Regions from separate parts of the Microbacterium sp. BLY genome, predicted to be linked through region 1. Evidence: predicted binding sites of a transcription regulator. Region 1 holds the regulator's gene; the other holds the start of a gene.

Region 1 (4,493 bases):
GGCGCTGACGCGCAGGTGACCGGGGATGCCGACATCGCGGACGAGCACGCCGCGGTCGTAAAGCTGCTGCCAGGTGGCCTGCGGGTCGGCGACGCCGCCGAACAGCACGAAGTTGGACCAGGACGGGTGCGGCGTGTAGCCGAGCGCCTCGAGCGTCGCCGTGATGCGGTCCCGCTGCTCCACGATCTCCTGCACCATGCCCAGCATGACGTCGGCGTTGCGGAGCGCCGCGACCGCGGCCGCCTGCGTCAGGGCGCTCAGGTGGTACGGGAGCCGCACGAGACGCAGCGCGTCGATGAACGCCGGGTCGGCCGCCAGATAGCCGACGCGCGCCCCGGCGAAGGCGAACGCCTTGCTCATGGTGCGCGAGACGGCGAGACGGGGACGCCCCTCCAGCAGCGTGAGCGCGGACGACGCGTCCCGCGGTGCGAACTCCTGATAGGCCTCGTCGACGATCACGACGCCGCGGGCGGCGTCGTAGACCGCTTCCACCACGTCCAGCCCGAGCGGGGTCCCTGTCGGGTTGTTGGGCGAGCAGAGGATCACGATGTCGGGGTCGGCGTCGCGCACCTGCTGGGCCGCGTCCTCGGGCGTGACGGTGTAGTCGGGCTGCCGCGTCCCGGCGATCCAGGACGCTCCCGTGCCCTTGGCGATGAGCGGGTACATCGAATAGGTCGGGCTGAACCCGAACGCCGTGCGGCCCGGGCCGCCGAAGGCCTGGAAGATGTGCTGCAGCACCTCGTTGGAGCCGTTGCCGGCCCAGATCTGCTCCGCCGTCAGACCGTGGCCGAGATAGCCGGCGAAAGCCTCCCGCAGCGTCGTGAACTCGCGGTCCGGGTAGCGGTTCACGTCCCGGATCGCCACCGCGATGTCGTCCAGGATGTCGCTGGCGACCGCGTCCGGAACCGGATGCGTGTTCTCGTTGACGTTCAGCGCGACCGGAAGGGGCGCCTGCGGGGCCCCGTACGGCGTGAGTCCGCGCAGATCGTCGCGGAGCGGGAGATCATTGAGGGAGAAGGTCACCCTTCCCATGTTAAGAGCCGCACGCGGCATCGAGGTCATCGTGACGACGGAAGAACCGCGGGCACCGAGGGCCTCCCGACGTCAGTCGGTGTAGCGAGCCGGGAGCGCGAGCTCCTGGCCGACCTGCAGCTCGCCGCCACGGAGCAGGTTCATCCGGCTGATCTCACCGATGACATCGCGCGGATCGGCCTCGGGGGCGATCGCACTCGCGATGGACCACAGGGTGTCGCCGGGCATGACCGTCACCGTCTCGACGGCAGCGGCCGGCGCATCGGCGCCCGACGCGATGGCGCTGCCACCGCTGATGGCCGCGAACGCGATACCGGCGGCGAGCGGGATCGAGGCGAGAGCGAGCAGGGTGCGGCGGCCTCGCGCCGTGATCCGCAGCCGGGTGGCCGGACGGGCCGATGCCGGAAGGGCGGTCGCGGTGCTGAGGCTGATGCTGCTCATGTCTGCTCCTTAGCTGTCCCGGTGCCGTCGGCCCGGGGAGGTTGGCGTAGCTTTCGCATCCGCGTCTCGGCCGGGAGGCGTGGATGCGAAGCTACGTTCCGAAGATATCTTCGATTTCGAACATCTGTCAAGCTGTCTTCGAAAGCCGGATCGGGGAATCGACCGACACGCTCGAACAGATCTTCCAGATCGGCGCTCTTCTCGGATACGGTTTCGATAAGGACACCCCACCACGGGCCACCGACATTCGAAGCGGCACGTCGGATCACGCACTGAAGGAGCACCATGAGCGACACCTCAGCCCTCGAATCCGAGGCGCCGCGCACCCGCCGTCGCAAGAGCCTCAGCCCGAAGCAGATGGCGATCCTGGAGGTCATCCAGACCTCGATCGCGCAGAACGGCTACCCGCCGAGCATGCGCGAGATCGGCGACGCCGTCGGGCTGAAGTCGCTGTCCAGCGTCACGCACCAGCTCGGGCAGCTCGAGCTCAGCGGCTACCTCCGCCGCGATCCCGGCAAGACCCGGGCGATGGAGGTCCTCATCGACCTCCCCGGCACCGGAGCCGAGAATCCCGCCGACGTCGCGACCCCCGTCGGCGACGCCGCCCTGGTCCCCCTCGTCGGCCGCATCGCCGCCGGTGTGCCGATCACCGCCGATCAGCAGGTCGAGGAGATCTTCCCCCTTCCCCGGCAGCTCGTGGGCAAGGGCGATCTCTTCATGCTCAAGGTCTCCGGCGAATCGATGATCGACGCCGCCATCTGCGACGGGGACTGGGTCGTGGTCCGGTCGCAGAACACCGCGGAGAACGGCGAGATCGTCGCCGCCATGCTCGACGGCGAGGCCACGGTGAAGGTGCTCCGCCGCCGCGACGGACACACCTGGCTGCTCCCCCGGAACTCCGCGTTCGAACCGATCCTGGGCGACGAGGCCGTGGTGCTCGGCAAGGTCGTCGCCGTCCTCCGAGCGGTCTGACACGTACGACGAAGGCCCTCCCGGATCACCGGGAGGGCCTTCGTCGTACAGGGGACGTCAGGCCGTGACGGCGACGTCCGCGCGGACCCGGTGGGTCGCCTCGACGATGTTCCGGAGCGAGGCCGTGGTCTCCGCGTAACCGCGGGTCTTCAGACCGCAGTCGGGGTTCACCCAGAGCTGACGGAGCGGGATCTCGTCGACCGCGCGGCGCAGCAGCGACTCGACCTCCTCGACCGTCGGCACGCGCGGCGAGTGGATGTCGTACACGCCCGGGCCGATGCCGTGATCGAAGCCGACCTCGGCGATGTCCGCGACGACCTCCATGCGGCTGCGCGCGGCCTCGATCGAGGTGACGTCCGCATCCAGCGCCCGGATCGCGTCGATGACGACGCCGAACTCCGAGTAACAGAGGTGCGTGTGCACCTGCGTCGCCGCGGCCGCGCCGCCCGTGGCCAGGCGGAACGAGGCGACCGACCAGTCGAGGTACGCGGGCTGATCGGCCTGCTTGAGCGGCAGCAGCTCGCGCAGCGCCGGCTCGTCGACCTGGATGACCTGGATGCCCGCCGCCTCGAGGTCGGCGATCTCCTCACGCAGCGCGAGCGCCACCTGGTTGGCGGTCTCGCCGAGAGGCTGGTCGTCGCGGACGAACGACCACGCGAGGATCGTGACCGGGCCCGTGAGCATGCCCTTCATGTGCTTCGCGGTGAGCGACTGGGCGTACGCCGACCAGGCCACCGTGATGGGCGCCGGCCGGGAGACGTCTCCCCACAGGATGGAGGGACGGGTGGCCCGGGAGCCGTACGACTGCACCCAGCCGTGCTCGGTGACCGCGAACCCGTCGAGATGCTCCGCGAAGTACTGCACCATGTCGTTCCGCTCCGGCTCGCCGTGCACGAGCACGTCGAGCCCAAGGTCCTCCTGCAGCGACACGACCGCGGCGACCTCGCGGCGCAGGAACTCCTCGTAGTCGTCCTGGGGCACCTCGCCGCGCAGGAACTGGGCCCTGGCCCGCCGGATGTCACCGGTCTGCGGGAACGAGCCGATCGTCGTCAGCGGCAGCGCGGGAAGGCCGAGCGCCTGCTGCGCCTCCTCCCGCTCCGGGTACGGTGCGCGGGCGAAGTCGGCGTCGGTGAGGGAGCGGGACCGGACGGCGCCGTCGCGGACGCCGGGTGCCGACAGGCGGTCCTGCAGCGCGGCGGTCGCGGCATCGAGCTCGGCGGCGATCGCCGCGCGCCCCTCGGCCAGACCGCGGGCGAGGACGACGACCTGCTGCACCTTCTGATCCGCGAACGCGAGCCACGACACGAGGCGCGGGTCCAGGGCGGTCTCGTCCTCGACGTCGTGCGGCACGTGCAGCAGCGAGGTGGACGTCGCGGCCGACACCGGCGCGCCCAGAGCGCGGAGCGCCTCCAGGGAGGCGAACGCCGCAGCGAGGTCGCCCCGCCAGATGTTGTGCCCGTCGACCACACCGCCGACGAGGGTCTTGCCCTCCAGCCCGGGCACGGCGTCCGGGACGACGCCACGCACGAGGTCCACGGCGATCGCCTCGACGGGAGCGGCGGCCACGGTGGCGAAGGTGTCGCCGAGGCTCGCGTACGGCGCCGCGATGAGGAGCGCGGGCCGATCGGCGGCGCCGCCCAGGGCCGCGAGTGCGTGCTCTGCGGCGGACGCCAGCTGCGTGGTCGAGGCCGGCAGCGACTCGCTCACGAGCGCGGGTTCGTCGAGCTGCACCCACTCGGCCCCGGCGGCACGCAGCCGGGCGAGCAGGTCGGCGTACACCGGGAGGAGGTCATCGAGGCGCGACAGCGGATCGAAACCCTCCGGCGCGGCGTCCGAGGCCTTCGCCAGGGCCAGGAGCGTGACCGGTCCGACGATCACCGGGCGGGTGACGAACCCGTCCGCGACCGCCTCCGCGACCTCCCGCACCAGCCGGTCGCCGGAGAGGGAGAACACCGTCTCCGGTCCGATCTCGGGCACGAGGTAGTGGTAGTTCGAGTCGAACCACTTCGTCATCTCGAGCGGCGCCCTGTCGCCCTCGCCCCGGGCGA
Region 2 (4,493 bases), on a different contig from region 1:
ACGGGCTCGTTCGACGAACGCGCCGCGCGGATCGCCCTGCTCACCCGCCTGCTCGACGACTTCGCCTACCAGGCCGTCGTCCGCACGGATGTGGGCCCGTCGCTCTTCCCTGACATCTACCCGATGGTCGACGACGCACAGGTGGCGACCGCCGAGCGCGTCATCCGCGCGGAGCTGACGGCACTGCTGGAGTCGATGCTGCCCGCCGATGACGTGCGGATCGAGGAGCTGACCCTCCCCTGGCGGCGCTCCTTCGAGATCGGACTCACCCTGCGCTGAGCGCGTCCGGACGGCTGCATACACCCGGAGCCGACGCAAGCCTGGTGCGCCCCACAGGAAGGGATGGTTGGCTGGGATCTCCGGCGGGGGAGATTCGAGCCGGGCATGACCACAGGGGGGACGACGTCCATGAGCAGTGCGACCGCGGGTGAGACGGCAGACGGCCGGGTGCGGGTGAGCGTGGTGGTGCCGGTGTTCCGGCCGAAGGAGTCGTTCGACGACCTCATCGCGTCGCTCGACGCCCAGACTTTGAGCCGCGACGCGTTCGAGGTGCTGCTGTGCGACGACGGCTCCGGAGAGGAGACCGCCGAACGGCTCGCGCACATCGCGAAGGACCGCCCGCACGTGCGCGTGCTGTCCCTGCCGCACTCCGGCTGGCCCGGCACGCCGCGCAACCGCGGCGTCGAGGAGGCCCGCGGCACGTACGTGCAGTTCGTCGATCAGGACGACCGCCTCTACCCGCGGGCGCTGGAGCGGCTGTGCGACTACGCGGACGAGAATGGCTCCGACGTCGTGATCGGCAAAGAGGTGGGCATCGGGCGCAAGCTGCCCGCCAAGATCTTCCAGCGCGACATCCCGCGGGCGGTGCTCGGTGAGGACCCGATCCTGGAGATGCTGACGCCGCACAAGATGTTCCGTACGGCGTTCCTGCGTGAGCACGGCATCCGCTTCCCCGACGGCAAGGTCCGGCTCGAGGACCACCTCTTCGTGATGCAGGCGTACTTCGCCGCCGATACGATCTCGGTGCTCGCGAGCGAGCCCTGCTACGCCTGGGTGAAGGAGCCGGGGAGCGCGAGCTCGGCCCGCATCGAGCCGGAGTCGTACTTCCCTCATCTGGAGACCGTGCTCGACGTGGTCGAGGCGAACACCGAGCCGGGCAAGGTGCGGGACCGGCTGCTGCGGCACTGGTTCCGCGGCAAGATCCTCAACCGGATCGCCGGCCGCCGGATGGTGAAGTACCCGGCGGAGTACCGCGACCGCCTGCTGGATGTGGTGGTGCCGCTCGTGCAGCGGCGCTTCGGCCCGGGGGTCGACGCCGGGCTGTCGTTCCCGCAGCGGATCCGGGCGGCGCTGCTGCGCGCAGACCGCCGGGACGACCTCATCGCGTTCGCCGCGTTCGAGGCGGAGACCACCTGCACGGCCACCGTGACGGCGGCGCGCTGGTCGCGCGGCGGCCTGCAGCTGACCGTGCGCGTCCGTCTGATGCGGGACGGCGAGGAGGCGTTCGTGTTCGAGACCGTCGGGTCCGCCGACCGCCTCGTCTCCCTCCCCCTGTCGACGACCGCAGACCTTCCGTCGGGGCTGCTCAACGCCCGCAAGGAGCGCCGCGCCGACCGTGTGGACCTGGTCGCGCGGGATACGCCGGCGCCCGGACAGCCGACGGAGTCGACCGCGGGTTCGGAGCGCAAGGTGGGCGGCCGCCGCCCGAAGCGCCTCGACGCGGTGCCGATCGCCCTGGACCCGATGAAGGTGTTCCGCGAGGACGGCGAGCGCGAGGCCGATCTGTCGGTGGCCGTGCGTTTCGCCGGGTGGATGTTCACCGCCCCGCTGACCGCCGCGCCGGACGTGACGGCGCACCTCGGCAGGTCGCCGCTTCTCGCGGGTCGCCGGGTCGAGATCGTGCGGAACGAGGACGGCAGCCTGCGGCTGCGCCGCGAATGGCCGGGCGGTGCCTGGCGCGATGCCCTCGCGCACACCGCTCGACGCATCCGCGCCCGACTCCGCCGCTGACCCCACCACACGCCAGCCACACACACTGACGCAGGTGTGATCTTGCTCACGCAGCGACATCGAAGCGCGCCCGTCCGCCCAGCCGCGGAGTACGCCGCGGGTCGACCCACCGCGGCGGAACGAACCAGGGGCGTCCGGTCACACCGGCCCCCTCGATCACGATCTCCCACCCGTTGTCGTGGATGCGATGGTGGCAGGTCTCGCACAGCAGGATCCCGTTGGCGAGATCGGTCGGGCCTCGGTCGCGCTGCCACCAGCGGAGGTGGTGAGCCTTCGTCATTCCGGGCGGCAACCCGCACATGGCGCACCCGCCGTCCCGTTCGACGAGGGCCAGGCGCTGGGCCCGCGTGAAGAGGCGCTTCTGGCGCCCCCAGTCGAGCACCTCGCTCGCCCCGCCGAGGACGCACGGGATGACGCCGCCGCCGGCGGCCATCCGCCGAGCGGCACCGATGTCGATCACCTGGTCGAGCCCGTCGATGGTCGCCGACCCGGTTCCCGCCTGCAAGTCGCGCAGCGACACCCGGACGACCACCGTCGCTCCGGCGAGCGGCACCCGGTCGCTCTCGCACCCGAGAACGTGCGCACAGAAGAGGGACAGCGCATCGGCCTGGATCATCGTGACCGTACGCCGATCCGCGTCGGGCGCGTCGGCGTCGGGCGCGTCGAGGCGGGCGGCGAACACGGCGGACACGTGACCGCGGATCGCGGTGACGACCGGCGCCGCGGTCTCGGCATCGAGCTGCGCGTGCAGGTGCACCATGCCGTCCCGTTCGAAGATGCGCAGCCCGCGCCGGCCCCGCTGCTCCTCCGCCCGCGGCGCCACGCCGTCGGGGTCGAGCCACGCTTCGGCACGGAGGACGAGCTTGCGCACGGCGTCGAGCTCGAGACCTTCGGCGGCCGAGACCAGCACGCGCTCTGCCTCGGCGATGCGCTCCGCACCGGCGGCCACACGACAGCGGTCGAGAAGAGCGACGAGGAGGGCCGTCGTCGGGGCACCGAGTGCACCCGACGCGAGCGCTTCCCGGAGGAGCGGATACCGCGCGGGCAGCGGCGCGCCGAGCAGATCGCTGCGCGGCGCCGTCGCCTCTCCGACCTTCACGAGGCGCTGCGCCTCCCCCGTCGAGATGCCCGTCATCGCGGCGATGAGCTTCGCCGCCGTACGGTATCCGCGCTGCTTGGCGAGGCTGTCGGCCCCGAGCTCCGCGCGTGATTCCCGAGCGATGCCGGCGGCCACGTCGACGTGCATCGCGTCGAGCCGGCGCTGTAGACGCCCGATCGCGTCGACGACGTCGACGAGTTGCGCGCGGGAGAGCTCTGTCGCCTCGTCCGCGGCGCCCCACGCCTCGTCGAGGCGATCCATCGCCTCGCGCAACCCGGACATTTTCGACATGCTTCATTTTATCTCCGCGAGGCGCGAGTTTCGAAGAAATGTTCGAGTCAATACCGGCATTCAGCGCCCTCCGGCAGGACACCCCACACTCCGGTCCGGGACCATCCCCCGCCCGTTCACCTCACCGCATCCTCCTGTTCACGCTCCCCGCCTACCTTGAGTGCGGACGCGCGACCGCGCCCACGAAACCAGACAATCTTTGTGCCTTCACCACAAGAACCGGTAGTGTCGCATCGACACACCTCGAAGGCGAGAAAGGGACGAACATGGCCGACAGGCAGCAGAGGCGCTGGGCGCTCATCGGAATGACGGCCGCGGCGGCGATCGCGCTCAGCGGATGCACCGCGAGCGGCGACGGAGACGCGGGCGACGGTGGCAGCGACGGCGGCTCCGGAGACACCCTCATCGTCTACACGAACTCGAACAGCGACGGCCGCGGCGAGTGGATCACCGAGAAGGCGGCGGACGCGGGCATCGACATCGAGATCGTGGGCCTCGGCGGCGCCGACCTGACCAACCGCATCATCGCGGAGAAGAACAACCCCGTCGGCGACGTGGTCTTCGGCCTGAACAACATGTTCTTCGAGCAGCTCAAGACGGAAGAGGCCATCACGGCCTACGAGCCGAGCTGGAGCGGCGAGGTGCCCGCGGACGCCGGCGACCCGAAGGACGGCGCGTTCTGGCCGCTCGTCGAGCAGGCCATCGTCACGGTCTACGACTCGAACCGCATCACCGATGCGCCCTCCGACCCCGACGACCTCTACACCGATGAGGAGTTCGCGGGCCGCTACGAGGTCAACCCCGCGCTCGGCCAGGCAACCCCGCAGCTCGTGCTCGCCAGCATGCTCACCCGCCACCTCGACGAGGATGGTGACCTCGGCGTGAGCGACGAGGGCTGGGACCTGGTGAAGTCGTACTACGCCAACGGCTCGCCCGCCGTGGAGGGCACCGACCTCTACGCCCGCATCACCCGCGACGAGGTGGACTACGGCGTGCTGCCGTCGAGCGGCATCGCCGCCCGCGACGCGGAGTACGGCACCAGCACCGGCATGATCGTGCCCGAGTACGGCGTCCCCTATGTGACCGAGCAGAT

What was found. The regulator LexA, encoded in region 1, represses DNA repair genes until DNA is damaged. The targets are predictions, from matches to a motif close to TCGAACANNTGTTCGA.
Region 2: a site for LexA is predicted at 3,431-3,446, ahead of KAF39_RS05700 (HNH endonuclease signature motif containing protein). Genes of this name have one in related genera too.

What each region holds. Positions count from the first base shown of each region.
Region 1 covers NZ_JAGKSR010000002.1:231,447-235,939, reverse strand. Annotated here, with positions in the region: gene KAF39_RS15655 (histidinol-phosphate transaminase) at 1-1,032, opposite strand, end outside; gene KAF39_RS15650 (LysM peptidoglycan-binding domain-containing protein) at 1,105-1,473, opposite strand; gene lexA (transcriptional repressor LexA) at 1,759-2,445, shown strand; gene metE (5-methyltetrahydropteroyltriglutamate--homocysteine S-methyltransferase) at 2,503-4,493, opposite strand, start outside.
Region 2 covers NZ_JAGKSR010000001.1:1,124,087-1,128,579, reverse strand. Annotated here, with positions in the region: gene KAF39_RS05710 (DUF4127 family protein) at 1-279, shown strand, start outside; gene KAF39_RS05705 (glycosyltransferase) at 409-2,010, shown strand; gene KAF39_RS05700 (HNH endonuclease signature motif containing protein) at 2,057-3,400, opposite strand; gene KAF39_RS05695 (extracellular solute-binding protein) at 3,667-4,493, shown strand, end outside.